DNA from 2 places in the Mycobacterium sp. IDUB_36 genome. Region 2 is predicted to be linked to the other one. Evidence: riboswitches for the same ligand, from Rfam matches in the RefSeq annotation. Region 2 holds a riboswitch; the other holds the start of a gene.
The links. A riboswitch is a leader RNA that binds a small molecule or an ion and turns the genes downstream of it on or off. The one in region 2 is predicted to bind S-adenosylmethionine.

Region 1: another riboswitch for S-adenosylmethionine. It lies ahead of ACZYW1_RS20600 (hypothetical protein); the one in region 2 lies ahead of ACZYW1_RS06025 (bifunctional o-acetylhomoserine/o-acetylserine sulfhydrylase).

The regions. Positions count from the first base shown of each region.
Region 1 is NZ_JBVAXH010000002.1:461,010-475,834, reverse strand. It holds gene ACZYW1_RS20615 (DNA cytosine methyltransferase) at 1-999, shown strand, start outside; gene ACZYW1_RS20610 (restriction endonuclease) at 1,077-2,327, shown strand; gene ACZYW1_RS20605 (hypothetical protein) at 2,337-2,507, opposite strand; SAM riboswitch class IV at 2,702-2,812, shown strand; gene ACZYW1_RS20600 (hypothetical protein) at 2,843-3,259, shown strand; gene ACZYW1_RS20595 (DUF4189 domain-containing protein) at 3,804-4,325, shown strand; gene ACZYW1_RS20590 (hypothetical protein) at 4,546-5,070, shown strand; gene ACZYW1_RS20585 (hypothetical protein) at 5,326-6,441, opposite strand; gene ACZYW1_RS20580 (hypothetical protein) at 6,516-6,833, shown strand; gene ACZYW1_RS20575 (8-oxoguanine DNA glycosylase OGG fold protein) at 8,175-8,807, shown strand; gene ACZYW1_RS20570 (hypothetical protein) at 9,546-9,953, opposite strand; gene ACZYW1_RS20565 (hypothetical protein) at 10,134-10,643, opposite strand; gene ACZYW1_RS20560 (DUF2971 domain-containing protein) at 11,154-12,251, opposite strand; gene ACZYW1_RS20555 (hypothetical protein) at 12,271-12,468, shown strand; gene ACZYW1_RS20550 (hypothetical protein) at 12,489-12,923, opposite strand; gene ACZYW1_RS20545 (hypothetical protein) at 13,285-13,965, shown strand; gene ACZYW1_RS20540 (EcsC family protein) at 14,376-14,825, opposite strand, start outside.
Region 2 is NZ_JBVAXH010000001.1:1,216,560-1,231,384, reverse strand. It holds partial or broken gene ACZYW1_RS06045 (HNH endonuclease signature motif containing protein) at 1-1,231, shown strand, start outside; gene ACZYW1_RS06040 (DUF732 domain-containing protein) at 1,228-1,554, opposite strand; gene ACZYW1_RS06035 (class I SAM-dependent methyltransferase) at 1,591-2,322, opposite strand; gene metX (homoserine O-acetyltransferase MetX) at 2,319-3,467, opposite strand; gene ACZYW1_RS06025 (bifunctional o-acetylhomoserine/o-acetylserine sulfhydrylase) at 3,479-4,825, opposite strand; SAM riboswitch class IV at 5,003-5,122, opposite strand; gene ACZYW1_RS06020 (NADP-dependent isocitrate dehydrogenase) at 5,296-7,533, shown strand; gene ACZYW1_RS06015 (LLM class F420-dependent oxidoreductase) at 7,537-8,577, opposite strand; gene ACZYW1_RS06010 (nuclear transport factor 2 family protein) at 8,615-9,037, opposite strand; gene ACZYW1_RS06005 (PadR family transcriptional regulator) at 9,155-9,724, shown strand; gene ACZYW1_RS06000 (TetR/AcrR family transcriptional regulator) at 9,700-10,266, opposite strand; gene ACZYW1_RS05995 (hypothetical protein) at 10,364-10,768, shown strand; gene ACZYW1_RS05990 (FAD-dependent oxidoreductase) at 10,768-12,249, shown strand; gene ACZYW1_RS05985 (alpha/beta fold hydrolase) at 12,246-13,088, opposite strand; gene trpS (tryptophan--tRNA ligase) at 13,194-14,210, shown strand; gene yhjD (inner membrane protein YhjD) at 14,220-14,825, shown strand, end outside.

The sequences.
Region 1 (14,825 bases), on a different contig from region 2:
GCGGTTGAGTGGGACCTGAGCGCTGCCGCGACCTACGCCGCGAACTTCGGCGAGGACCACATGTGGTGGCGGGACATCGCGTCGGTCGACTCCAAGAGCATCCCGAAGGTAGATGTCGTCATCGGGGGACCTCCCTGCCAAGGCTTCTCCAACCTGGGATCGAAGGACGTCAATGACCCTCGTAACTCGCTCTGGCGTGAGTATCTGCGGGTCGTCCGGCACGCCTGCCCTCAGGTCTTCGTTATCGAGAACGTGGCTCGCTTCATGCAGACCAGCGAGTTCGAGTTGCTGAGGGCAGAAGTCGAAGACGGCAGCCTCTCGAAGTACGAGTTGAGCTTCGGACATCTCAACGCCGCTGACTTCGGCGTAGCCCAACGACGAACCCGGACGATCGTCATCGGATCTCGGATCGGTCGCATCGACCTGCTGGAACCGACCCACGGCCGACTTGCCCGCCAGCCGTGGGCCACGGTTCGGGATCGGATCGCGCGCCTGCCCGAGAAGCCCTCCACCACATTCCTTCCGGAAGCGCGGACGGCCTTTTTCGGGGAGGATCTGCCCGGCCCATTCAAGTGGCTCGACCTCCATGTCGGGCGTACGCCGCGCGAACAATCGATGCGAAGGTACGACTGCATCCCGCCGGGCGGTGGCCGGTTCGACCTTCCCGACGAGCTGCTGCCCGACTGCTGGCGCAACAAGCCGACCGGCACAAACGATGTGATGGGCCGCATGCGTTGGGATGCACCGTCATTGACAATCCGCACGGAGTTCTTCAAGCCGGAGAAGGGCCAGTACCTTCACCCGCAATGGGATCGCGCCAAGCCGTCCCGTCGGGTAAACCGACCCATCACACACTTGGAAGCCGCACTCCTACAGGATTTCCCAGAGAACTATCTTTGGTGCGGCTCGAAGATCGACATCGCAAAGCAGATCGGCAACGCGGTGCCCGTTGGACTGGCCTCAGCAGTGGCTCGCCACGTGCGCCAGTATCTCCGGTGACAGATCCGGAAGTATCGCAAGGGCCGATGCCTTCGCGTCCCATGCGCGTGTCGTCGATCCTCCGATATCCACGGGGTGTGCCCGATACGGATGCTGTCGTCGATGGCTTGCCGAATTTCTACTTCACGACCGTAGCGACAAACGGGACCAGGCTTCAACTCGAACGTGGCATCAACTACCCCGGCGAGGTGACGGCGGCTGACGGGAAGAGGCGCCCCGTCATTGCGGTGCGCTCCAGCCCCTGGAAGGCCGGCGGCGAGGATACTCCATGGCACGACACCTTCGATCTCGATCACGGTCATGTCCGGTATTTCGGCGACCATAAGGTGTCTTCGATCGGTCGAGTGGGAAGCACACTCGGCAACGGCCCACTTCACGCGGCGGCGCTTCTTCACCAGGCAACGACACGCGCGCAGCGCGCGATTGCCCCGCCCATCATGGTGTTTCGGAGCGTCACCTACCGCGGCAAGCCGAAAGGGCACGTCGAGTTCTGCGGAGTGGCTGTGGTCAAGCGGATCGAAACGGTCGTGCAGCGCGACCCGACGAGTGGAATGACCTTCCCGAACTACGTGTTTGACCTTGCCCTGCTTCAGATAGCAACCGAGAGTGAGGTTGTCGATTGGCGCTGGATCGATGATCGGCGTGACCCGGGCTTGGCATCACCAAACACACTGCGATACGCGCCAAAAGCATGGAGAGACTGGGTGTCTGGTGGGTCGCCCGCGCTGCCGGACATCCGCCAGCGTGTCCTTAGTTCGCGAGTGGTGCCGCGGGCGGGCCAGAAGCCGGGTGGTCCCGCAGAAGACAAGACGCTTCAGAAGATCTACAGACACTTCGACGGGAAGAAACATTCATTCGAGGTGCTCGCGCTAAAAGTCGCTGCAGAGGTGCTGGGAGGCGGCGCAGGCCAGTTTCAGCAGGGATGGATTACCCGAGGAAGCGGCGATGGTGGAACCGATTTCGTTGGCCGGCTCGACGTCGGAACTGAACGTGCGATGACATCGCTGGTCGTACTGGGACAGGCTAAGTGCGTTCAACCGTTAACCGGGATCAGCGCCGAACAACTCGCGAGAGTCGTTGCGCGACTTCGGCGTGGATGGATCGGCGTCTACGTCACGACAGGCTGGTATACAACGCCCGCGCAGAAAGAGATGCTGGACGATCAGTACCCGATCATCCTCATCGACGGTGGCCTCCTCGCCGACTCTGTGCGACGGATGGCGATGGAGAGCCACGGCGGGGAACTAGACGCGTTCCTTATCGAGACGGTAGCCAACTATGAGTCACTGATCAGCCCGCGCCGGCCGGAAGAAATACTCTCGATGTGAGCGCGGCGACTACACGTCATCGAAGAGTGACGGCTCGTCGTAGTCGCTGAGACCCAACGCCGCGGCCCGCTGAAGGGCAGCCTTTCTCGCTTCCCAGCGCTTTCGCGACGAGCCGTCGGTGCGAAGGCATATCCATTCTTCGCTGCCCCTCGGCACCGGTCCGCCGAGGCGTTCCGCCATCCGTTTAAGATTTCGAAACCTGCTTCGAACAGTTGCTTTCGGGTGTCACCCACCTCTAAATCGCCGCATGTCATCACGTTGCTGGAATCTCAGTGTTGCAAGGACTTCAGTTATTGGATGGTCCGCCGACGAGCGTCAGCAAGCCGAACTGGTGATTGTCGACTGAACGATAGGTTCCCGATAGAATTCAATCGCTTCACGAGATGCGCCACTAAGCCCCGGCTCGGCGCACACCAACCCCACGCTCGTGGGTGGTCCGGGTGACGAAGTGGCCGACACCAGCCGGTGCCTGGCAAGAGCGCCCCAATGTGCCGGGGCCTAAACGAGGACCGCCAATGACTGAACATCAAGCGTCCCAAAGCATCCAACAGCCCGACGACGCCGAGAAAAACGATCAGGCGGAGGAACTCGGACATGACTCCGGGGCCTACTGGCCTGCCGTATGGCGACTTGATGACGAGCCGTACCGCCATTACTGGAGAGTCTTGTACCCCAAAACCGCCGATCCTGATGCGGGAGCTTTTTGGCTGGCCAAATTTAAGACAGCCGAGATGTCCATGGGTCTCTTCGGCGAGAGGCAGCGGGCCCGCCACGAGTGGATCGCCAGGGGTCCCCGTGGTGGCCGCGAAGAATCCCATGTGACTGCGGTGGTGACCCACCACGCCTCACCGGTCCGGTGGCGGACGGTGAAGGTGTGCCTCAGCTGCCTTTGGATTTCGACCGACCTCGATGCGGAGCACGCTGAAAGGTGAGTGACGACGTAGAGGCCCGCAAAAAGGCCGCAGAGAAGGGCTGGATCGGCGAACCCCAGCCCGAGCGACCCCGCCAGCTAGGCGTCATCGCGCGCAAGGCATTTCAGTACCTTCACCCGCCCTCGGCTATGAACTGACCGACGCGAGTCACGTACGCCTTTTCGTCGACGGCCCCCAGTTCAGCTATTACCACCCATCACGATTGGAAACGGCGTCCGGTTGCCGGGAAGATTAGCTGAAAAGCACGGTGAGTCGGCCTTCAACGTCGGCGGACCGGTCACGGGATCTCTCGCCATGATCTGGGGGCCGATGCGGAGCACAATTAGGCAAATTGCTCTCCGAGTGCTACCAGAGACGCCTGGCTGGGGGCGTTAGCGCTGGGCTGGGCATCCGCTGCCCCCACCATGGTGTACCAGTCGCCATGCCAGGAGACGGTGTCGATCGATGGTGCTCCATCGTATGAGGGACGCAGGCCCGCTTCGAAGGCATCAAGTTTGCACGCGCTCGCTTGCGCCGCACCGGAAAGTCAGCCTGACCGAGGTCGATGGGACTGGGGCCGTGTCGGTGTTGTCCGCAACCATTGAACCAGCAACCTGTAGATCTGCTGCCGAACGCTTGCCAGACACCTGTGAGCGCCTTAAAGTTCGCTGCGACGCTCTCAGCAAAGAGAATTCTTCGCAAGGTACTGACGTTTAGGCAGGTTATGCATAAAATCATCCAAGTTGTGGTCATGGCCATCGTGGTTGCGGCTGTCAATGTATCTACAGATCAACCGGCGGCCCGCGCGGACACCACATGGTCCGCAATTTCTGTGGAACATAACGGGACTAGATGGGGAGCGTCGGATAATTATCCGTCGAAGGCGGCCGCCGATAATGCCGCCGCCGATGACTGTCAACGCACGGGCGCTGCGGTCTGTCACGTGATTGCTTCCGGGCAGGGCTGTGTGTCAGCGGCGCGCAATGACAAGGGCTGGAGCGGTGCTACTCGTACGACGCGCGCGGCTGCGGAAAGCGCGGCCTTGGCCGATCGACCGGGGGGACGAATCATGGTTACCCGCTGCTAAGACCCGGAGCTTTCGTTGATTCGTCCAGGAGCAGCGACGAGAGGCCTTTCCACGATTTGACGAGTTGCGCTGTCGCGCAGACGGACACCAGGATTAGTGGGTAGCAACGGCACCCAGTTTTAGGGGCGGCCTCCGATGCTTGCCGACACCTCGTGACCCGCCTGACGATTCTTGCGCCCGTCGCTTACGGGAGGCGTCGACGCGAGGTAAGTTCGCATACATGGCAGACGGTGAGTCTCCAGTCAGCGGCCGCCGACGTCGGATGTTGCTGTGGGTTGGAATTGTCGCGCTGGTCATCGCTGCCGCCGCCGCCACGGTCTGGACAACCCGGGTCAACCAACGCGCCGCCTCCCACGATGACTGCGGCGTCGTAGAACAGCTCGGGCCGAAATGGAATAAGATGGAGCAGTCAGTTGCCGCATTGCAAAGCGGTGCCGGGGAGACGAGCGATCTTCTAGCCGTCGCCGACGCGGAATCCGCTATGGCCAACGATATCCGGGCTGCGCAGGTAACGGTCTTAGCTCCCGACTTCAAGACCCAACTGGACAATTGGGCCGAAGGCACCGCCTTGACGGCGAAAGGACAGCGCGCCGCCGCTACCCTATCCGTTAATTCGCCATCACCCTCACCAGCGCCCGCCGTGGACAATGACAGCATGCGCGCAACCACCCTGGTGTACAGCGCGACGACCGCCCTGAAAAAGGCGTGTCCGCATCTGCAGCTGACTCAGGCCCCGCAGCGCTGACATGCTGATCACTATCGCGGTGGCCGTAGCAAAGCTCGCCTTGTTGGTGTTCGTCATCGGAGGAGCAGCAACCATCGTGATCCGTGGTATCCGCCGAAGTCGGGCTAACAGAGAGGACCCGAGGTGGAAAGAGCATCGCGGTCAACCAAGCAACGAAGCCTCAGCGCACGGCGCGATGCCACGAACTCCGCTCCCGGACTGGGTGCACTGGGACACCGAGAATGACGGGTAACTATCGAGAAGCGCGGCCGCCGCTTACGAGCCGGCGATCATGCTCGGAATGGTTGGCGGAGGTGCCATCCCACCTACCGGGACGCCGCCGCTGAACGTGAATTGGCCGCCGCACCCGTCAGGTATGTAGAACGTGGCTGCCGGGTTGGTACCCGACAATGATGCAACTTGCGGCAGCGAGATCGGCTGCCACGCTTCTATCTTCGGTGGCGGCGTTATCCCTCCGAGCCCGCCGGTCGCTACACCGCCCAATTCGCCGGTAGTCTCGTTGGACCCTTTCGACGCCCATGCCTGCGCCCCAAGATTGACCTGCGTGTACCGCTGGGCGTCGTAGGTGTACTGCACCCACTGCTGTTGCCGGCCCCCCACCATGCGCGTGTAGCCGGTGTAATCCTCGCCCGAAATGCGGAAGCGGTATTGCTCAGTGAGGAAGGCCATCGGCGCGGCGCTGTCGTCGGCCCAGGTTTTGCCGCCCGGAACATAGAAGCCCGAGGGCCCGCCCGGGCCTTTGCCGGGATACCCTTCCAGCGATTTGTGACCTGTCCACGGTGCCGGTGGGGTCTCGCCGGTATACGGCGGTGGCGTGACGTTGACCCAGTGGCCAAACCGTGGATCGTCGACGAATGGATTCCGAGGGTCGAATTGCGCCCTGGGGCCAGCAGGAATTGGTGTGTCACCGTCAGCCATATTGATGGCGGCGGCCAGCTCGGCGTCGACTGCATTAGCTTCGGTCAGGATCTTGTCCAGGCGTGGTTGCAGCTGCATCTCCGCAATTTCTGCTTCCATCGGCGGCATCTTCTCCGCTGGAACGATCTTGTTGCTTACCGCGTCAATCGTCATGTGCAACGCGGTGGCGTCGGCGCGCAGCGTCCGTAGTTCGGACTGCACATGCTCGATGTCGTTGGCAGCCTTGCCTGCCGCCCGGGCTACGGCCAGGGACTCGTTGCCGTGCGCATCGAGGTCTTGGCGGATCGATGCGTTGGTGTGCTTTCTGGCTTCTGCCGTCGCGCCTTCCCAGGTGTCGAAGACGGCGAGCGTGCTGAGCTGACGGGAGGCGTCCAGGGTGGCATTGCCTCGGGCAGTGGCGACATGGAATACATCGCGCACCGCCCCGGCGCTCCACCGCTCAATGTCGGCCACCGTCAACACCATCAGGGTCAGACCGAACCGGTGAGGCCCTCAGGGGCAGGGTGCAGCCCCTGTAGCTTCTCGACGTGGTCGCGCTTCATCTCGGCAAAACTATGGCCATCGTGGTTGAGATCTGTCGCGTGGTCCCGACGCTTATCACCAGCCCGCGCGAGGTCTCCAACCACTTCGCCGTCTTCGCGCCTAATGCCAGCGCCGAATTGCCCACCCAGCATGACTGCGCTGCCGTGAGCTGGTTGTCCGACGAGAGGTGGGTCGTCGCCAGGCCTTCACCCCGTCCGGTGACGTGCGCCTCCGACGACGCCAGGGCCTCCAGGTCAACACATGGTCGTCCGCTGTTCGCCATCGTCACCACCCCCAAACGAGAAATCCTGACTCTGGCATAACGGATGTCAATGTCCGGCGCAAGTCACTGAATGCCACGGCGGTTCGTGGCAGTACGATCCGCCGCCGACCTTCGATCCCAGCAGCGCCGATGGCTACGGACCAAACCAACCCCTTCCCGCCTGCGTGCATCAGATTTTAAACAACCGTGTCCGCAATGAGGCCATGAATTCGGGTACTGGGCGCAAGCTTGTTGGCCGGCCCAGGGCTGGCTCCTCTATTTCATCCCGACCCAGCCCACTGCGCATCACTTGGGTACCACCATGTATGTGACCGATCAGGCCATGGACGGCGCGATGGGGGTTGACTGCCTCAATCTCAGAGTTGGCGCTGACTGCGTAGTGCGGTGAGGACCGGGGTGCTGCTCGCCTCCACAATCATCGGCGGGCTCGGGATGATGCTGGCGGTGTCTAGGGTGGGAAGGAAAAACGTGACGGCACGCAATAATTGGCTCCGACTTCGTGGTCCGTGCATCGATGGCAAAGTCAGCGTTGAAACTCTGGCCGGCCGGCGATCTTGGTAGCCGGTTGCAGCGCTGTTACTGAAGGACAGAACGATTATGAAGGCCTTTGACACCGCGCTGTTGACGGGGCACTGCCGCCCTATTCGGACCAGCTGGGTCGCTCACGCTGACCCCAACACCGAACATGCTTGTCCAGGCGCTCCTGAACCAGCCTCAAGCTTTCTTCGACGGCCTCAAGCAGGCGATTCAGGGAACTGGAGCGCCCTCACGGGCTGGACCCCAATCACGCTGACGCGCTGGCGAATCAACTGATTGTCATAGACAAAGCCGAGCCAGCAGGTTGGCGGCCAGCCAGACCTGTTACGACCTCTGGCACCAGGGCTACTTCAAGTAGGACGCTATAGCCGCATCAGGGTCACACCAAGCTGCAGGCCGCGTGGTCGGCGATTGTGACTACGCTTAGCTGTGCGGCCGTGTAAATACGCTCGCGGAATGACACAAAGGCGGGCCCGTCAGTACTGTTGCGCTGCAAGGCTATCGATGGGATTGAAAGCAGAGCACCGCAAGCAACGACCTGTCTACTCCTCCAATGGTGTTTTCACTCTGTGTGGGAAAGTTCGGGGCAAAGGCGACCCAGGCGGTATTGACGAGCAGTTGCCGCGGAAGCGGTGGTAGCGCCCCCGCTCCGAGGTTGGAGAGGCCGGGCAATCCGGCGGCGCGAGCGGTCACCCACCCTCGGCTGTAGCCGCCCCGCAGATCATCGCAGATGACATATCCGTGGCGGATCGAATTTAGCCCTCGGCGGCACACGGTCGCACCTTGTTCGGCGAAATAAGGCTCTGAGGTTAAATTTGCCGGTGGGGCCAGTAGCGTTGAGCGAGTGGAGTTCCCCGACGACGACACAGTGCTTGAACACGGCTTCCGATTTCGCCCAATCTGGTGGACACCCCGAGTGCCAGACGGTTGGGGCAGGTTCTTAGACGAACTCCCGCCCCTGGAGCGCGGGTATCACAGGGTCAAGCGACGCGACCTGCTCACGGTCGATGGTCTACCTCAAACCCTTGTCGCCTGCTACGTGTGGGGTACCGGGGGTTCGGCGTTTCTTGTGGGTCGTCGTGCACGCGTGTTCCGTGACAACGATGCCGCCCGGATTACTGATTGCCTGCAGGCGGTCGCTGACGAACTCAGTCGCGGCAACATCGTGGACGCGTACTACTCGATGCTCCGTGGTCAACCGAACAATCTCAAGCATCTCGGACCCTCGTTCTTCACGAAATTTCTATACGCTGCCGGCGCGGACGGTGACCAGTCGGGGAGGGCCCTTATTCTCGACCAATTTGTCGCAGTTGCATTGAAAGACGTGGATGGCTGGGATATTTCGCGTACCGGGCCGTGGGAGTCCTCCACTTATAACCGCTGGCTCGAACACGCGAACGCAATCGCGAGCGCGCAAGGCGTCCGACCCGACGCAGTGGAAATGGCGTACTTCAATCACGGTCGGGAAATCGGCTAACCAGCAGCTGTCAGACACCGGTGCTACCTTCGGCCGATGAGCGACGACCTCGACTAGTTCGCCGCACTGCCGCAGCCGGTGCAGGCCGCGGTGCTGGCCGACCCGGGCACCGCCGTGCCGCCGGACCTGATTGCGGTGCGCCGAACAGTTGTATTTGGCCGAACGCCATGCCGGGCGCGCGAACACGACTCACCGTTGAGTTGAGGAATAGGGGGTGCTGCCGCGATGAGCGGAGACGAAACGGAACTGGCATCCTCTGAAAGCCCGACCGAGCACGCCCGCGCATGGTCGCTCGACAACTGGGCCGACAACACAGTGCCCTATCTGGATATGCGGCAACGGACAACGATGTGGCTACGGGTGTGCGTCGCGTTGACTGCGGTATCCGTCGCTGGGCTGATTGGCTTGCTGCTGTCCGTGTTTCACGGGCGGAGCGCCACTACACCGGCGGCACGGGAGCCAGAACACCCTCCGCCGCGGTTTCTTCGGCCTCCGTAGCCGAGTCGGCCCCGGAGCTGGCTGCGGCCTCCACGGTGACTGAGACGAAGACGGTTGCTGCGGCGCCGCCTCCGGCACCGGCTGAATCGGAATCGCAGACGTTCGTCATATGCGGTGACGGTCGCGGGGGTGTTGTTGGTGGTCATACCACTTGCTGTTCGCCGAGAACGAGCGACGCGCGTTCTATGCCGCCGATGACGGAGCCGATATCGTGGCCTACTCGCCGGTGACAGGCGAGCGTTACGAGATGGGGTGCACCGCCGGATACCGGGCGCACTTCAACGACGGTTCCCAACGGGTCGCGACACGGTGTGTTGGGGGAGAGAACAACAGCGCCGAAGTCGTCATTTGGTGATGGATGGGCGTCCGCTCACGGCTTGACGAGAACGGGGGATTCCACGGCACAGATGCCGGACCGCCAACCCCGAACGGGCTGGCCGCGGTCTGGTGCCAGAAGGAGCTGTCCGGGAAGTGTTCACCGTCGCAATACGGGATCACCGCCACGTTGCCTAGTCCGCCTTGGCGCAACAGCGATCCGCCCTTGGGAATGTGTGGGTCGGGGTCCGCGTCCGCGACTGCCGCCATGTAGAAAGACATCGCGATTGCGCCGACCGCGAACAGCGCGTGGGTCGGGTGCGTTCGGCTCATGGCGTGTCGCAATCTTCCTTCTTGCTCAGCAGCACTGCGATGCCGACTCTAAGCAGTCCTCGTGAGGCCCGCGCAGCTTCAGCTGGATTCTGCAGTTCTCAAATATGGTGCGCGGCAGCGCTTATTGGTGCGTGGACGTTAAAGTCGCTTTACGAGCGGGCGTCGCGGGACCACGCGGACCTATGACCCTCTTTCGCTGCTCGACACCCCTTGCGCAACCTTTTCAGAACGGACGTAGTCTAGGGCGGTCTCTATCAAAGAGTTGGCGGCTTTCCGCGCGTAGTGGTTGCCAGAGAACGTGCCGTCGAGTCGTTCCGATGTCTGCCCGTCTTGCCAGATGAACGTTGCGTCGTAATAGATTTCGACCTCACTTGGGACTGCGCGGTCGGGCACTACAACTACGCGGAGATCAACGCGTGATAGTTCGGACAGTGGGCGCACCCATCCGTCTGTGAACGGTACGCCGGGGTGCCCTTGATCGGAGTCGCCGACGTTGAGCTTGCCGAACGTCGACCCTTCGATCCAGTACAGCGTGCGAAGCTTGTCACCGTCGGGTGCGTGAGCGAAGAGCACATCTGGCAACCCCTCGGTAAGTGCATTCAAGGCATGCGCTACGTAGCTTGGCTGGTCAGACGAGACCTGTTGGCTGATGGCTCGCCAAATGTCCCGAATTGCCTCATTTCCGGTCATAGTTGGGCAGGCTATCTCTTTGATCCGACACATCTGCCGGCTCCGCAGAACCGTCGCGATTCGCACAGAAAACCGCTTCCGACCGTGGTTTGGCCGAGGGCGGTTTCCGCGATGGTGCGGTTAGAAGAAATCATCAGTAGAGATGGCGAGCGCCACCATGAGGCACCAGTCGAGGCGGTGGCTGCCGGTTCTGGGAGCTTGATCTCAGCCACCAGGCGGTGCCCAGCTCAGGCCGCCGGCGGTGGCTCTCGTCGGCGGCCTGCCTGGTCGCGGACGCGAGTCACGCGCTGCGGCTGCCAATAGTGAGGCAGCTCGCTGTGAATCTCGGAACGGATGCAGTGTTACGCCACGGCGGATTAGAGCTTGGTGCGATGGCGCTTCGCTTCGTGTCAACGCAGCAGGCACGAGGGAGGTGGCAGTGAGTCTCGGTCTACCCCCAACTGAGACTCGCTGCCGCACTTGACTATTTTTAGGTGAGTCATATGACTCACGTTGGGGCTGCAACAGCGTTCACAGGCCAGTGAATGGAATATCTGATTGCGAAACCTCGACGTGGTCGAAATCTTCCCCTAGGTGCTTCAGGTAAATCCGCACCGACGACTCACGTTTGTCCATGTGCTGTCCTGGTCCGACCGTGATACCGAGTAGGCACGCTGGTTTGAAATCCATCGCAATTCGCGGAATCAATCCAGTTGCGTTCGGGTGGAACAGGGTTGGTTCGCCGAAGGTTATGATTCGGTATTCCTGTTCCTCGTCAAAGCCGTCGTCCTTAATGCGCGTCGCCAGATTCAAGAGGTACGCCATATCGGGTCCGAGCGCCCGCTGGATTCTGATGTCGAGATCAGGCGGCGGCGGGGTCTGTCGGAGAAACAGATCATCAACCATGTTCTTCGTGAAAGTTTCAAATGTGTTGGCTAATACCTTAACTCGCGCGTCAATCATTGGAAGCGCATCGATCTCGACGGGTTTGTCAGGCTCCTTCACGTAGTAGATAACCCGGTGTAGCTCGCGTTTCCGGATTGGCAAGGTGTAGACGTGCTCGCGAGCAAGCGCTATGCCGGATTCCCACGAATCTAATTGCTCTTTCAGTAGTTTCGCATCGAAGTGGAGCGAGTAACCGCCGCCACCTGCGGCATAGCCGCGCCACTGGCTCAATTGATTCCCGACCGCCGATAGGCAGGTGACGTACGGTCCTGCAACTTTCGGAACTTCGGTCCACAGCATGTCGAAGTTCGAACGGAGCATGGCCGACCCAAGGGGGGTGAGAGGTTGGCCGATACCGCTGGTCTGCTCGGGTGGGGGAATTAGGTCGACCTGTTGCTTGATCAGCCTCATTCCCAAGTGCCACTCTTGCGAGTCGTTGAGATAACCGACGTGGGTTGCCCACAGCTTGCGACTCTCAAGAATTCCCTTCAGGCCGCCAACGTCGGTGTAGTGGAACAGGGCATCGGTCACCAATGGTTCATCGGTCACGGCTTCGACGCTGCCACGGTCACCGGACAGATTGTTGCCACGACACGCGGTACCCAGTGATCGCACGCCAGCGTGCCGCTCAGTGCTAGGAATGAGCCGCGCCAGGCCGGTGCTCGGTGCGATGATGGGAGCCATGAACGGTGCGTAGTGGTTGGTGGTCCTGCCGGCCGGAATGGCGGCATCCGCGGTACTGCTCGGATACCGGCGCACGCTGCGCGGTCTGGTCGCTTCTCTACGCGGTCACCGCAGCCTGGCTCGGCGCGTCGACCAGATCGCCCCACTTTTCGCCGACAAGCCTGACAACGTAGTTCTGCCCCCGGAGTTCAGAGCAGTGCTCGACGAAGAGGTCTGACATCCGGCGTGGATGACAGGCTACGATTCGGGGCGACGCCGGCGAGGCCGTGCGTAACGCGCATGGACCTTACTGACCTGTGTGGTCCAGAAGGCTAACTTCTGGTCAGCTGTCGCGTCCGTAGGGAGCAGTCCAAGATATTGTGCAAGCTTGTAAAAGCCGCCGCCGGCATCGTTGCGGTCGATGTAGACGACAATCGCGGAAAGCATTGCGCCACAATCGCTTAGGTTCTTTTTCGAGATATCGCCTAGGATTGCACCCATCGCATCTCGGTCCCGATCCAGTGCGAAGTCGAAGACCTGTAGGCGCGAACGGCGGGCGATCGCCCAATTGACCTCGCTGTAAGAGGTGAGGCGGCCTAATCGGGCCTGCTCCTTGAGGAAGTCGGTCGCTTCGGACAGCAGATCATCCCAGTCTTCCTCAGTACGACCAAAACGGTGTGAATCAAGGCTCATTGAAACCCCCAGTTGTAATGTGTAACAGGCAGTCTTAGCCGCTCTATAGGTCTCTAACATGTCGATCCCGAATCTTCTGGCATACGCGATGATTAGTCACTCAAGGGCTTGGGCACTGCCGCGAAATCTCGACAGCTATCCGCGTAGAAGTGTCAGAGTTGGCCCGCTAGTGCTGCGTATGCTCCCTCCGTTCAGGCATGACTCAAGTTTCGCAGCGACGCTATCCGCTGGCTCCAGAATTGAATGTTCCGCCGCCGCGCCGCGGGCAGTTTGGTGTCTGCAATCGCCGATATCCGCCGCAGTCCGTCGATATGCTGCCAGCGATTCATGCCGGCTAGGTTAGGGGAGCGAGGGTTGCGTGATGGAACGTCTTACCGTTGCCCAAGCGGCCCGCGTCCGCAAGGGCTATCGCGAAGCCTACGCGGCCGAGGACTGCGGGGCCGCAATCAGCGACTTTTGGCTGAAATTCGAAGCGTTGTACGGGGTTTCGCGCGATACATTACGCGAGATAGTCGACGTTGACCGGGACCGCAACCGCGAACTGTACGAAGCGATCCGGAAACGACACCAGGCCAAAGGTGCCTTGCCAGCAAAACGCAAGGTCCGACCGCGGCGGCCGCCAAAAACCCGAGTCCCGAAGAATAAGGGGCTTACAGATGAGGACGCGGCCAAAATCCGCGCGGCATACCGCGACGCCTACACGGCTGAGAATCCAACCACCAAGATCGACGAGTTCTATACCAAGTACACAGAGTTGTACGGGATTTCAACGAATGACCTGTCTCGTCTGGCAGCCAAGGCACTAAGTGAACTGCACAGCAAGGACCCGAAGCGCAAGCGCAGGCAAAAGCAGGACCTTAAGCAAAAGTCATCAATGGCGAAGAAGGGGAAGAACAAGGGGAAGAGGCCCAGGTTCGCCGTAGAGCGGCCCGACCCGACTGGACTGGAGGCGGCGAACGTGCCGACTACGGGACGGCTAACCAGAACAACCAAAAGCGTGCAGTTCCTCAGAGGCGGGCTGCCGGGGCTGAGGAAACGCTGACCTGCGGGTCAAATTCCAAGCCGTCCTGCTAGGGAACTCAAACCGGAGGCGGGTCCCGCGTCGTGCGGCGCCTGTGAATCTGCCATCTCGTAGTCCGCGCGGTCGCTTGGACGCTGGCCAAACTACTTGTCAAGCATCCGTAACTCGGCGTTGTTCGTCCTCGTACATCGAGACTGAGCCGCGGTCGCGGAGTCGGCAGAGCGGGCCCGGCTGAGACTCGCAAAGTGTTGCGCCGCAACAGCACCGCCACGCCTCCGTGGTGCGCGCAACGTAGTCGTCGGCATTCACACCAAGGCCACCATGGCTCGCCAGGTACTCGCACACCGCTTTCGCATGCCTGATGGCGTAGGCCGGTTCAGGGTCCGGATCAGCGCGAAAACATGCCTTGAGCTGCGAGTTGAATGATGGCGTTAGTTGGGGTGTTGTGTTTCTGATCCGGTGTACGTGACGCCGTGGTTGTCGAGCCAGTCGTTGACTCCGAGTGAAGGCATGCGGTGTTTGACGAGTTCGAGTAGGTCGTCGTTGCCGGCGGCGCCTAGTGCGGATCGCAGTTGCGTGATGTGTTCTGGTGCGACGTGATAGGTGTAGGTGAGGTCGGTGCATGGCCAGTCGGTGGAATCGGATCCCTCGATGGTGAGTCCGTCGGCCGGTGTGTAGGTCCCCCAGACGGTGAGCCTATGCTCGTTCCCGCTAGGACAGTCCGAAAGTTCCTGGTGTAGAAGGATATTGGTAGCGGGTTCAGGGGAGTCGTTGTGGGCCTGGTGGTCGGGGTCGGTCGTCGTTTCTTCGCCGACGCCGGGTGCCGAACGCTGTTCGGTTTTTGGCTCCTCGCCGGGATCGGGTTGCAGTTGTTCTTCGAG
Region 2 (14,825 bases):
TCGAAGGGTTCCGCCGGCTTCAGCCGGCGATCGAGCATGCGTTGATCACGGAGCTGGTTGGTGAGGACCCGGCTGTGTTGGGCGGCAAGCTGGCGGCGGTGTTGGCCAACCGGTTGCGGATCAGCCGGGCTGAGGCGTCGCGGCGGGTGCATGAGGCGGCCGATCTGGGTGAGCGGCGGGCGTTGAGCGGTGAGCCGTTGGCGCCGGTGCTGGCGGCGACCGCGGACGCCCAACGCAACGGCGACCTGGGGCCGGGCCATGTGGCGGTGATCCGCAGCTTCTTCCATCGGCTGCCCGACGTCGTCGACCTCGACACCCGCGCGAAGGCGGAGGCGCAGCTGGCCCGGCTGAGCCTCGAGCACCGCCCCGACGAGCTCGCCAAGCTGGCCGACACGCTGATGGACTGTCTGATACCCGACGGTGACTTCACCGACGTCGACCGCGCGCGGCGGCGCGGCCTGAACATCGGCAAACAGGACATCGACGGCATGTCACCGGTCAGCGGGTGGCTCACCCCCGAAGCCCGCGCCACCCTGGACGCTGTGATGGCGAAGTTGGCAGCGCCCGGCATGTGCAATCCCGATGACGAACACCCCTGTGTCAGTGGCACCCCGTCGCAGGTCGCCATCCAGGGCGACACCCCACCGCGGGCCAGCGCCACCACGACGCCCTGCTCGCGGCCTGCCGCGCACTGCTGGCATCGGGTGAGTTGGGTCAACACCACGGTTTGCCCACCTCGATCATCGTCACCACCACCCTGCAGGAGTTGGAGAGCGGCGCCGGGCGCGGCCTGACCGGCGGCGGGACGCTGCTGCCGATGTCTGATGTGATCCGGCTGGGCTCCCACGCCCATCACTACCTGGCCATCTTCAACCAGGGCAAGGCTTTGGCGCTGTATCACACCCGACGTCTCGCCTCACCCGCCCAGCGAATCGTGTTGCACGCCCGCGATCGTGGCTGCACCTCCCCCGGCTGCACCCTGCCGGCGTATTTGTGCGAGGTCCACCACAACAACCCCTACCGCACCAACCCCGTCACCGACATCAACGGGCTGACCCTGACCTGCGGCCCCCACCACAACCTCACCGAAAAAGGCTGGACCACCCACAACACCGCCCGCGGCCACACCGAATGGATCCCGCCACCACACCTCGACCACGGCCAACCCCGCACCAACAGCTTTCACCACCCGGAAAAGCTGCTCCGGGACGACGACGATGAAGCGCCCTAGTAGGTCAGAGTCGTCGGCACCAGGGTGGCCTTGTCGAGGCAGAAGTTCGACAGGGCCGCGCCAATGACGAGTGCGGACAGATGCATGTTCAGGCCGCTGGCACTGTTTTCCTGGTTCACCGCTGCCACCAACGGATCGAAGCCGACCGCGGGAAGTCGGTCGCACAGCTGCCTGCCGTACGCGGGTGAGGCCGCAGGGCTCCCGTCCGGGACGCCTACCGAGTGGATGCCGTACAGGTACGCGTTGTCGTTTTCGTCAGCCTGGGCCGGCGGTGCAACGCTGATCGCCAGCACGCAACCGACGACGAGCGATGTCAGTTTCACACCACGAACCATAGCCCCGGCCAGTCAGCCGCGACGTCAGGTCAACGTCGCGCGCACACACACCGTCACGTACGGCAGCGCAAGACCACCGGCGTTGGCCAGGGCGGGATGCGTGGCCAGCAACTCGCGCACCTGATCCAGCGTCTTGGTGCGGACCTGGGTCGGCGACGTGATGCAGTAGCTGCGCGACGCGACCAAATCGATCAATGCTTGCGGCGTAAGGTAATTCGTCCACTCGACTTGATGGCGCTCCACGTCGGCGAACGGCTCGGGCAGCGTGACATGGTCGCGCATCGGATCGCCGTCGCGGCCGATGATGCGCCCCAGTTCGCGGACCCAACCGGATCGCTCGTCGCGGGTGTTCCACACCAAACCCAGTCGCCCGCCAGGCCGCAGCACCCGGGCCAACTCGGGAATCGCGCGGGCCGGGTTGAACCAATGCCACGCCTGCGCCACCAGAACCGCGTCAACGCTGTTGTCCGCCAACGGGATATCTTCCGCCGTACCCAGCAGTGCGGGTGTGCCCGGCAGCGAGACGCGCAGCATCTCCAACATCTCCGCGATCGGGTCGACGGCGACCACGTCCAGCCCACGCTCCACCAGTCGGCTGGTCAGCTTGCCGGTCCCGGCGCCGAGGTCCAGCACGTCGCGGGCGCCGGGCGGCAGCAACCAGTCGATTGCGTCCGGCGGATACGACGGGCGGCCGCGCTCGTACGCGGCCGCTTCAGAGCCGAACGACAATGAGCGGGCCTGTGAATACTGAGTCACCGCGAACACGCACCCTTCGCCGCGGCCAGATCCAGGGTCCGTTGCACGAGCACCCCGACCGAGTCGGTCTCGACCAGAAAACCGTCGTGTCCGTAGATCGAGTCGACCACTTCCAATCCGGCGCAACCGGGCAGCAGGTCAGCCAACTCGGCCTGCAGCCGCAGCGGGTAGAGGCGGTCGGAGGTGATCCCGCCGACCACCGCCGGCACCGGACAGCCGCGCAGCGCGGCCTCGACGCCACCACGGCCCCGACCGACATCGTGACTGGACAGTGACTCGGTGAGCACCACGTAACTCCCGGCGTCGAACCGCGACACCAGCTTGCCGCCCTGGTGCTGCAGGTAGCTCTGCACCGCATAGCGGCCACCGGACGCCGGATCCGCGGGATCTTCGCCCACCTGCGGCGAGTTGCCGAACCGGGTGTCCAGCTCGGTCTCGCCGCGGTAGGTCAGGTGGGCGAAACGGCGGGCGATCTCCAGGCCGGCATCCGGGGACCGCCCGGTGTCGTAGTAGTCACCGCCCTGCCAGTTCGGGTCGGCCTTGATGGCCGCGATCTGGGTGCACTGCGTGCCGATCTGGTCGGCGGTCGCACGGGCGCCCACCGCCAGCAGCAACCCGGCGCCCACCCGGTCGGGGTGCGCGATCATCCACTCCAGCGCTCGCGCGCCGCCCATCGAACCGCCGAGCACGGCCGCGACCTCGGTGATGCCCAGCGCGGCAAGCGTCGCCACGTCAGCCTCGACCTGGTCCCGGATGGACACCAGCGGAAACCTTGAGCCCCATGGCTTTCCATCAGGAGCGGTCGAGCTCGGCCCGGTCGAGCCGCGGCAGCCGCCCAGCACGTTGGTGGCCACCGCGCACCACCGGTCGGTGTCGATCGGTGCACCCGGTCCGGCGATTCCGTCCCACCAGCCCGGCGTCGGGTGTCCGGGCCCGGCAGGGCCGGTGAGGTGCGAGTCGCCGGTCAGCGCATGCAGCACGACGACGACGTTGTCGCGGGTCGGTGAGAGTTCACCCCAGCGCTGGACGGCGATGCTGACGTCGTCCAGCACCGCGCCGCTCTCCAGCGTCAGCGAGCCCACGTTGACAACGCCGACCTCGCCTTCGGCGGGCAGCGTCTGCGTCGGCATGTCAGAGATTGTCACCTGCGGACTCCTCAGAACGCCGCCGCGGCATGCGGATCGCCGGCTCCGGCGCGCCTGCGGGCACCGGTGAAACCGAGCTCGAGGTCGGCCAGGATGTCGTCGATACCCTCGATGCCCACGGCCAACCGCACCAGGCCGGGGCTCACCCCGGCGGACAGCTGCTCGGCGGCACTGAGCTGCGCGTGTGTCGTCGACGCCGGGTGGATCACCAGCGATCGCACGTCGCCGATGTTGGCGACGTGGCTGTGCAGCTCGAGCGCGTCGACGAAAGCCTTGCCCGCCTCGATGCCGCCGGCCAACTCGAACGACAGCACGGCCCCGGTTCCCTTGGGCGCCAGCTTCTTTCCCCGCTCGTACCACGGCGAGCCGGGCAGCCCGGCGTAGTTGACCGACAGCACGTCGTCGTGGCCGTCCAAGAATTCGGCGACCCGCTGCGCGTTGGCGACGTGCCGCTCGACCCGCAGGCTCAGGGTCTCGAGGCCCTGGGCAACCAGGAACGCGTTGAACGGCGACGCCGCCGACCCGAAGTCGCGCAGCAGTTGCACCCGCGCCTTGACCGCGAAGGCCGGCGGTCCGAGCTCGGCGTACACCACGCCGTGGTAGCTGGGATCGGGCACGGTGAACCCGGGAAACCGGCCCTGGGTCCAGTCGAAGGTGCCGCCGTCGACGATCACCCCAGCGATCGCGGAGCCGTGACCCCCGAGGTACTTGGTCGCCGAGTGCACCACGATGTCGGCGCCGTGCCGGATCGGCTGGATCAGGTACGGGGTGGCGACGGTGTTGTCGACGATCAGCGGCACACCGTTGTCGTGGGCCACCGCGGCGACCCCGGGAATGTCCAGGATGTCGATCTGCGGGTTGGAGATGGTCTCGGCGAAGAACGCTTTGGTGTTGGGGCGCACCGCGGCGCGCCAGGAGTCCACGTCGTCGGGATCCTCGACGAAGCTGACCTCGATGCCGAGCTTGGGCAGCGAGTAGTGGAACAGGTTGTAGGTGCCGCCGTAGAGCCGGGGGCTGGAGACTATGTGGTCGCCGGCGGCGGCGATGTTCAGGATCGCGAACGTCTCGGCGGCCTGGCCGGAGGCGAGGAAGAGTGCAGCCACCCCGCCTTCCAGCGCGGCGATGCGCTGTTCGACGACGTCGGTGGTCGGGTTGCCGATGCGGGTGTAGATGTTGCCCGGGACTTCGAGTCCGAACAGCGCGGCGGCGTGCGAGGTGTCGTTGAAGACGTAGGACGTGGTCTGGTAGATCGGCAGCGCGCGGGCGCCGGTAGCCGGGCAGGGTTTCTGGCCGACGTGGATCTGCTTGGTCTCGAACGACCAGTGTTCGCTGGGATCGGGTTCGTTGTCAGTGCTCACGATGGTTGGCTTTCTGGAAAGGATGACGATGTGTATTCGTTGCTGAGGCGGCCCGGGACGTCGTCGCGGGGACGACGTCAACCGGCCTGGGTGTTCAGCAGCTTCGACGCGTGACGTGCCGACCCATGTAGGTGCGCATCAGGTTTCCCTGTCTACTCCGGGGGGCCCATCACGGCGGACCCGCGCTTGCCGCGTAGCCGCTGCTGGCTACGAAACCTGGTCTTCACCCGGAGCACCCCACCGCGGTTGGAGGGTTGCCGGCCAGCGAGCCGGGGCTTGACGCTGGCGCTCATGACCGAGATGAAGCTTAGCTCATCGAGGCGAACGGGTGCCAGCCGTCAGCCGGGTGTACTCACCGGTAGCAAGCGCGGCCAGATCGAGGTCGACATCAGCGCAAACGTGCTTGATAACGTGACAACCAGATTCACCGCGAACCCCCGTCAGGATCTACCGATACCGGGAGAAACACCGTGAGCGCCGACCAGCCGACCATCATCTACACGCTGACTGACGAGGCGCCGCTGCTGGCGACCTATGCCTTCCTGCCGATCGTGCGGGCCTTCGCGGAACCCGCCGGAATCACCATCCAGACCAGCGACATCTCAGTGGCCGCGCGGATCCTGGCCGAGTTCTCCGACTACCTGACCGACGAGCAGCGGGTGCCCGACAATCTGGGCGAGCTCGGCCGGCTGACCAAAGAGTCCGACACCAACATCATCAAACTGCCGAACATCAGCGCCTCGGTGCCGCAGTTGGTGGCCGCGGTCAAAGAACTGCAAGGCAAGGGATTCAAGCTCCCGGACTACCCGCAGAGCGCGAAAACCGACGAGGACAAGGAAATTCGCGACCGCTACGCGAAGTGTCTGGGGAGCGCCGTCAACCCCGTTCTGCGACAAGGCAACTCAGATCGCCGCGCACCGAATGCCGTCAAAGAGTATGCGCGCAAGCACCCGCACAGCATGGCCGACTGGTCGCAGGCGTCGCGCACGCACGTCGCGACGATGAAGCACGGCGACTTCTACCACGGCGAGAAGTCGCTGACCCTCGATCGCGACCGCGAGGTCAAGATGGAGCTGAAAACCAAGAGCGGCAACACGATTGTGCTCAAGCCAAAGGTATCCCTGCATGACGGCGACGTCATCGACAGCATGTTCATGAGCAAGAAGGCGCTCATCGACTTCTACGAGTCCGAGATCGAGGACGCCTACAAGACCGGTGTGATGTTCTCGCTGCACGTCAAGGCGACGATGATGAAGGTCAGCCACCCCATCGTCTTCGGCCACGCAGTCAAGACTTTCTACAAAGAAGCTTTCGACAAGCACCAGGAGCTGTTCGACGAGCTGGGCGTCAACGTCAACAACGGCCTGGTCGATCTGTACAACCGGCTCGAGTCACTGCCGGCGTCCCAGCGCGAAGAAGTGATCCGTGATCTGCACGCCTGCCACGAGCACCGTCCCGAGTTGGCGATGGTCGATTCGGCCAAGGGCATCAGCAATTTTCACTCGCCCAGCGACGTGATCGTCGATGCGTCGATGCCGGCCATGATCCGTGCCGGCGGCAAGATGTACGGCGCCGACGGCCGGCAGAAGGACACCAAGGCCGTCAACCCCGAGTCCACCTTCTCGCGGATCTACCAGGAGATCATCAACTTCTGCAAGACCCATGGGCAGTTCGATCCGACCACGATGGGCACGGTGCCCAACGTCGGGCTGATGGCGCAGCGCGCGGAGGAATACGGTTCGCACGACAAGACTTTCGAGATCCCCGAGGACGGCGTCGCCGACATCGTCGACCTCGAGACCGGTGAGGTCCTGCTCTCGCAGAACGTCGAGGAGGGCGACATCTGGCGGATGCCGATCGTCACCGATGCGGCGATCCGCGACTGGGTCAAGCTGGCCGTGACCCGCGGTAGGAATTCCGGTATGACGGTGCTGTTCTGGCTGGACACCGAACGGCCGCACGAGGCCGAGCTGCGCAAGAAGGTCAAGGCCTACCTCAAGGAGTCCGACACCGAAGGTCTGGAGATCCAGATCATGCCGCAGGTGTGGGCCATGCGGTACACCCTGGAGCGCGTCATGCGCGGCGAGGACACCATCGCCGCAACCGGAAACATCCTGCGGGACTACCTGACCGACCTGTTCCCGATCCTCGAGCTGGGTACCAGCGCGAAGATGCTGTCCATCGTTCCGCTGATGGCCGGCGGAGGTATGTATGAGACCGGGGCGGGCGGATCGGCCCCCAAGCATGTCCACCAGCTCGTGGAGGAAAACCACCTGCGCTGGGACTCGCTCGGCGAATTCCTGGCGCTGGGAGCATGTTTCGAGGACATCGGGGTCAAGACCGGCAACGAGCGCGCCAAGATCCTGGGCAAAACGCTCGACGACGCTATCGGCGCGCTGCTGGACAACAACAAGAGCCCGTCCCGCAAGACCGGTGAACTCGACAACCGGGGCAGCCAGTACTACCTGGCGCTGTACTGGGCCCGCACCCTCGCCGAACAGCACGAGGACGAGGAGTTGCGCAAGCATTTCGCCGCGCTGGCCGACGAACTCGGCAAGGACGAGGACGCGATCGTCACCGAACTCGCTGCCGCGCAAGGCGAACCCGCGGATATCGGGGGTTACTACCGTCTCGACGACGAGAAGACCATCGCGGTGATGCGTCCCAGCAAGACCTTCAATGCCGTGCTGGCGGCGGCCCGGAACTGAGGGTCAGTCCACCAGGCCGCGCAGCGTCTCGATCAGCTTGATCCGGTCGGACGCGGTCTCGGCCACCGGCACCACGTTCAGGGTCGTCACGCCCACTTCGCGGAATGCCGCGATGCGCTCCTTGACGAAGCCCGCCGACCCGATCAGCGAGACGTCACGCACCAACTCGTCCGGAACCGCCTTGGCGGCGGCTTCCTTGTCGCCGGCCAGATAGAGCTCCTGGATCCGATCGGCTTGTGCCCCAAAGCCGTAGCGGGTGGCCAAGGTGTGGTAGAAATTCTTCCCCTTGGCGCCCATGCCGCCGATGTAGAGCGCCAGGTGCGGCTTCACGATTTCCCGCAGCGGCTCGACGTTGTCGCCGATGGCCAGGGTCGGGCCGGCGAACACCTCCAAGTCGCCCAGCACCGGGTCGCGCTTGGCCTTACCGGCCGCCAGCGACGTGCCCCAGACGTCCTGCGCCTTCTCGGGCAGGAAGAAGATCGGCTGCCAGCCCTCGGCGAGTTCGGCGGCCAGCTCGACGTTCTTGGGTCCGAGCGCGGCGATCAGAATCGGAATGCGCTCTCGCACCGGCTTGTTGATCAGCTTCAGCGGTTTGCCCAGGCCGGTGCCCTTGTCGGCCGGCAACGGGACCTCGTAGTGCGCACCCTGGTACTGCAGCTTCTCGCGACGCCATACCTGGCGACAGATCTCGATGACTTCGCGGGTACGGGCGATCGGCGCGTCATAGCGGACGCCGTGGAAACCCTCGATCACCTGGGGGCCCGATGCGCCGAGGCCCAACGTGTAGCGACCATCGGAAACGTAGTCGAGCCCGGCGGCGGTCATCGCGGTCAGGGTGGGCGTGCGGGTGTAGAGCTGCAGGATGCCGGAGGCCAGTTCGACCCGGTCGGTGCTGGCGGCGAGATAGCCCAGCGCGCTCACCGCGTCGTACGAATACGCTTCGGGCACAAAGACAATGTCGAGGCCGGCGCGCTCGAGGTCGGCCACTTCGGCAGCCACCTCTTTGAAGCCGCCCGCGTAGTTGATTCCCAGTCCGATTCGCATGTCTGGCTGCTCCCTTGTCTTTCTGAGGCCCTGTGCTCTACGCCTTGGCCAACTGGTCGGCCAGTGCGGCGGCTTCGGTCTGAATTCGCGGAAATTGTGCGGCCATCGCTTCGGACAATGCCGTCGCGCCGGAAAGCGGTCGCACCATCACCTTAAAGTCGTCGATCAGGCCGTCTGCATTGACATGCAGGAAGTCGCAGCCGTTGACCGTCACGCCGGGGGCGCCGACGACACCGGTCTCGAACTCCAGTGCGTGCAGACCGCTGTCGGCGTCGTGGATCTCGCGGACGTAGCGGAAGTCTTCGAAGACCCGCAGCACGCCGCTCAGGATCGCGGCGGTGATCGGCTTGCCGACGTACGGCTTGAACGCCACCGGGCTGGTGAACACGACGTCGTCGGCGAGCAAAGCCTGGACGGCCGCCTCGTCGCGATCTTCGACCGCCTTGCGGAAGGGATGCATCGGGATACCTCGACTGGTCAATTTGTTGAGTAGGTCTGCTCGACCATAAGGGCCGACCCCGGTTAAGTCCAGAGGCGATTAATCAATTTGTTGATTACTCTCGGGTACGCTTGCCTGATGTCGTTGCGTGACGCGGTGCTGGCGGCCCTGCTCGAGGGGGAGTCGTCCGGCTACGACCTGGCCAAAGACTTCGACGCGTCGGTGGCGAACTTCTGGATGGCGACTCCGCAGCAGCTTTACAAAGAACTCGAGCGGCTGGCCGAGCAGGGCTTGATCCAGGCGCGGATCGTGCAGCAGGAGCGCCGGCCCAACAAGCGGATGTTCTCGCTCACCGAAGCGGGATATGAGGCGATTCGGCAGTTCACTGCGAAGCCGCCGAAACCGTCGACCATCCGCGACGAGCTGTTGATCAAAGTGCAGGCCTTCGACGTCGGCGACGCGGCGGCCGTTCGTCAGCTGATCATCGAGCGTCGCGACCGTGCCGAGGTCAAAGTGCAGCGCTACGAGCGGCTACGCACGCGCATTCTCGATGGCCGTACCGAACAGGAGTTCCTGGCCACGGCGCCGCGGGTGGGGCCGTATCTGACGCTGATGCGCGGGATTTCCTACGAGGAAGAGAATCTGCGCTGGGCCGAGCGTGCGTTGGTGGTCGTCGAGCAGCGTCAGGGCGCGGGTTCGGTCAGGTAGTGGGCGAGTACCGGGCGTAGCCACTCGATGAGCCGCGCGTCGGACATGCCGGTCAGCGGCGGTACGCCGAGGATGTAACGCGCCACCGCGACGCCGAGCAATTGCGATCCGACCAGCGCTGCGCGTTCGGGGGCGTGGTCGGGCGTGACAGCCGCCAGCGCGGGGGCCACCTGACCGACGAACACTGTCAGCAGGGTATCGGCCGCCGCCCGGTTCGTCGCGGCCGCGCGCAACAACGGCAGCAGCGGACCCTGCGGCCCCCACGCCTCGACGAACACCGGCAGCAGCACGTCGGCGAGCCGGTCGGGGGTGACACCGGTCAGGTCCGGAATCGTGACGACGAACTGCGATGCCGCGGCGAATAGTCCCGACTTGCTGCCGAAGTAATGCATGACCAGCGCCGGGTCGACGCCGGCCGCCGAGGCCACCGAACGGATGGTGGTGCGCTCGAACCCGTGGCTGCCGAACTGTGACCGGGCGGTATCGAGGATGGCGGCCCGGGTGGCCGGACCGTCGCGCCCATCGCGTGCTCTCGGAGGCATGGCGGAAAGTGTATTCAACAACCGTTGACATTGGTGGCGAATCGGCCTAGCTTCGAGTTCAACAGTTGTTGAATCACCCGCACGAAAGGTCACGCCCATGACCGTCACCGCCATCCAGATCGGGCTCGATCCGGACGTCATCGACTACTGCTCGGCCGACTTCGCGCGGTTCCGGGGGCTGTCGAAGGAGAAGTTGCGAGCCGCCAACGACGAGAACGTCGCCGGGTTGCGCGCCGCCGGCTACCACGTCGACAACTGTCTGATCGACGTCGGCCAGGCCGGGGTGGACCGCGCCCGGCAGTGGCTGGAGGCCAAGCGGTACGACGCGGTGCTGATCGGCGCCGGCGTGCGGCTCGTCGCCGCCAACACGCTGCTCTTCGAGGCGATCGTCAACGCCGCACACGTCGCACAGCCCAGCTGCCGGTTCGTCTTCAACCGCGATGCCGTCTCGACTCCCGACGACATCCGTCGCTGGTACCCCGACCCGGAAGCGGTGGCGTGATGCCGACACAGGACGTCGACGTTCTGATCGTCGGCGCGGGACCCACCGGTCTGACCGCCGCCGGTGATCTGGCCAGGGTCGGTCGGTCGGTCACCGTGCTGGAACGCTGGCCCTCGGTCAATCCGGCGAGTCGCGCGTTCGCCACCATGGCACGGACGCTGGAGGTGCTCGACGCCCGCGGGATCGCCGATGAGCTACTGGCTCACGCGCACAAAGCCCCGGGGGTGACGCTTTTCGGCGGCGCCCGGCTGGACCTGACCCATCTGGAGTCGCCCTATCAGTTCGCGATGATCACCCCGCAGACCAATGTCGACCAGGCGATCGCGGCCTACGCCGTCGCGCAGGGAGCCGATATCCGGCGCGGCGCCGAGGTCGTGGGGCTCGAGCCGGACGCCGACGGCGTGTCGGTGACCAGCCGGCCACATCACGGTGGACCCGAGACACGTTGGCGGGCAAAGTACCTCATCGCTGCCGACGGAGCCCACAGCACGGTCCGCGCGTTGTTGGACGTGGATTTCCCCGGCAAGACGGTGTTGTCGTCCATCGTATTGGCCGACATCAAACTCGCTGACGGCCCGACCGGTGGCGGGCTGACGCTCGGTAGCACTCGCAACGAGCTCGCGTTCTTGGCGCCATACGACCGTCACGAGGGGGACGGTCGTTGGTACCGCGCGATGGTGTGGGATCGCGCCCATCAGGTCCCGGACAGCGAACCGGTGGACCGCGCCGAGATCGTCGGGATTCTCGCCCGCGCGATGAAGGCTGACCTCGGTCTGCAGGAGATCAGCTGGAAGTCCCGATTCCATTGCGACGAAAGACAAGTCACGCAGTATCGGCATGGCCGCGTATTCCTGGCCGGTGATGCGGCGCACGTCCACTCGCCGATGGGCGGTCAGGGCATGAACACCGGCATCCAGGACGCCGCCAACCTGGCCTGGAAGATCGACGCGGCGCTGGCCGGGGCCGACGATGCGGTGCTGGACAGCTATCAAGACGAGCGACACCCGATCGGCAAGCGGGTTCTGCTGCAATCCGGAATGATCGCCCGCGGCGTCACCCTGCATCCACGGATCGCCCGCGGCCTCCGGAATCTTTTGGCGCCCAGGCTGTTACGGATACCCCGGATCCGGGACGTGGTGGCCGGAAGTTTCGCCGGGACGACGCTGCGCTACGGGCATCGGGCCGACGAGAACGCTCTGGTGGGCACCCGCGCGACACAGATTCCACTGATCGGCGACCGGTTGACGCTTCTGCAACGCGAGCCGGGGTTTGTGTTGGTCCGCGAGTGCGGCCGGGCCGCGGTCGGGGTGACCGATCTGCATCAGGCGGAGCGGGCCGACGCCGGTCCCGCGGTGCTGGTGCGACCGGACGGCTACATCGCCTGGGCCGGGGACTCGGCCAACTGCTCGCAGTGGCTGGATGCGCTGGCCCGGTGGACCGCGCCGGCCGCGCGGCCGCACGTGGTGCCGGCGACCGCTTAGCTGGCCGGCGGGTCGACGGCGCGGCTGCCCTGGGTGTGCTCGGACAGGAAGCCGTGGATCGCCTCGGTGACCCGGGCGGGGGCCTCGAACATCGGAATGTGCCCGACGCCCTCGAGCTCGGTGATGCGGGTCCCGTGCGGCAACTGCGCCTGGAAATAGCGGTGCGAACGCGGGCCGGGGAACACCCGGTCCTTCTGGCAGAGCACCAGGTGAGCCGGTACGTCGGTCTGCGCCAACTCGAGTAGGCCGGGGTTCCACAGCGACTTGACCAGCAGCTGGAAGTACGCCGGGCAGTGCGCCACGTCGTCGACGATGGCGGCCAGCTGTTCGTCGTTGACCCCGTCGGGTGTCCCGCTGATCGGCAGGGTGGCCAGCTGTCGGGTGCCGGGTATGCGCAGCGCCTTGGGTCCCAGGAGGCGGGCGAATGCCCAGAACGGCATGCCCGATACGAACTTCGCGATCACCTCGAACTTGGCCGGCGTCCAGCGGGTCCATCCGCCGGCCGGGGCGATCCCGGTCACGGTGCGGGCCCGACCACGGCGCTCCAGTTCGAAAGCCACCCAGCCGCCGAGTGAGTTGCCGACGATATGTGCTGTCTCCCAGCCCAACTCGTCCAGCTGGCGCTCGACGTGGTCGGCGAGCACCGCCGAACTCAGAAACCAGGTGCCGGACTTGGGGCCGCCGTTGTGGCCCGCCATGGTCGGGGCGAACACTTCGTAGGGTCCGGTGTCGGCCAGTTGCGTGGCGACGTCGTTCCAGACCAGCTGGGAGATCAGGAACGGATGCAGCAGCACGACCGGTTCGCCCGAGCCGACGTGGATGGGGGCGCGATTTATCACGTCGCCGACATTATGGCGATACCGCCGGTACTGCAAGAACCGCCGGTGGTCACATGAAAAGATCGGTGATCATGCAGAGCGAACCTACGAGGAGGAGTGGCGTCGATGAGCCCCTCTGAATCCAGCCGGGTGTTTTCTGGTGTGCAGCCCACCTCCGACTCGCTCCACCTCGGAAACGCGCTGGGCGCCGTCACCCAATGGGCTCAGCTGCAAGACGACCACGACGCCTTCTTCTGCGTCGTCGACCTGCACGCCATCACCGTCCAGCAGGACCCCGACACCCTGCGGCGCCGAACCCTGGTGACCGCCGCCCAGTACCTGGCGCTCGGAGTCGACCCCGCCCGCAGCACGATCTTCGTGCAGAGCCACGTCCCGGCGCACACCCAGCTGGCCTGGGTGCTGGGCTGCTTCACCGGCTTCGGCCAGGCTTCCCGGATGACGCAGTTCAAGGACAAGTCGTCGCGGCACGGCAGCGATGCGACCACCGTCGGCCTGTTCACCTACCCGGTGCTGCAGGCCGCCGACGTGCTTTCCTACGACGCCGAACTGGTGCCGGTCGGGGAAGACCAGCGACAGCACCTGGAGCTGGCACGCGACATCGCACAACGCTTCAACAGTCGCTACCCGGACACGTTCGTCGTGCCCGAGGTCCTGATTCCCAAGGCCACCGCGAAGATCTACGACCTGCAGGACCCGTCGTCGAAGATGAGCAAGTCGGCCGCCACGGATGCGGGCCTGATCAGCCTGCTCGACGCGCCGGCGGTGTCCGCCAAGAAGATTCGGTCCGCGGTCACCGACAGCGAGCGTGAGATCCGCTACGACCCGGTGGAGAAAGCCGGCGTCTCGAATCTGCTGAGCATCCAGTCCGCGGTTACCGGTGTCGACATCGCGACGTTGGTCGACGGGTACGCCGGCCGCGGTTACGGCGACCTGAAGAAGGACACCGCCGAAGCCGTCGTCGAGTTCGTCACGCCGATCAAGGCGCGGGTCGACGAATTGCTGGCCGATCCAACCGAACTCGAGACGGTGCTGGCCTCGGGGGCGGCGCGGGCCGACGGAGTCGCTGCAAAGACGGTCGAGCGGGTATACGACCGCCTAGGATTTTTACCGAGACGTCTGTAGCGGGTGGGCATGAGCGAACCGGCCAAGCCAGGAATTCTGGATCGACTGCGGGCGCGGTACGCATGGCTGGACCACGCCATCCGGGCCAACGATTGGTTCGACGACTGTCAGGGCAACTTCTTCGCGGCCGGGCTGACGTACTACACGATCTTCGCGCTGTTCCCCTTGCTGATGGTCGGATTCAGCGTGGCCGGGTTCCTCTTGTCGCGTCGTCACGACGTGCTGATCGCGATCGACAACAAGGTCAGGCACGCGGTGCCGGGCGCACTCGGTCAGCAGATGCTCGACCTGATGAACTCGGCGATCGACGCACGGGCATCGGTCGGTGTGATCGGGTTGGCCGTCGCACTGTGGGTGGGACTGAATTGGATGAGCAACCTGCGGGTGGCTCTGACCGAGCTGTGGCGCCAGACCGACGGGTCGCACGGATACGTCCGCACCAAGTTCTCCGACCTCGTTGCGATGGTGTCGTCGTTCTTTGCCATCTTCGCCACCCTGGCGCTCAGCGCGCTGGCCGGAGCGGGACCGATGGCCCGGCTGTTGCGGGCGCTGGGTCTGCACGACCTCCCGGTGCTGGATGCGATTCTGCGTTCCGTGTCAGTGCTGGTGTCATTC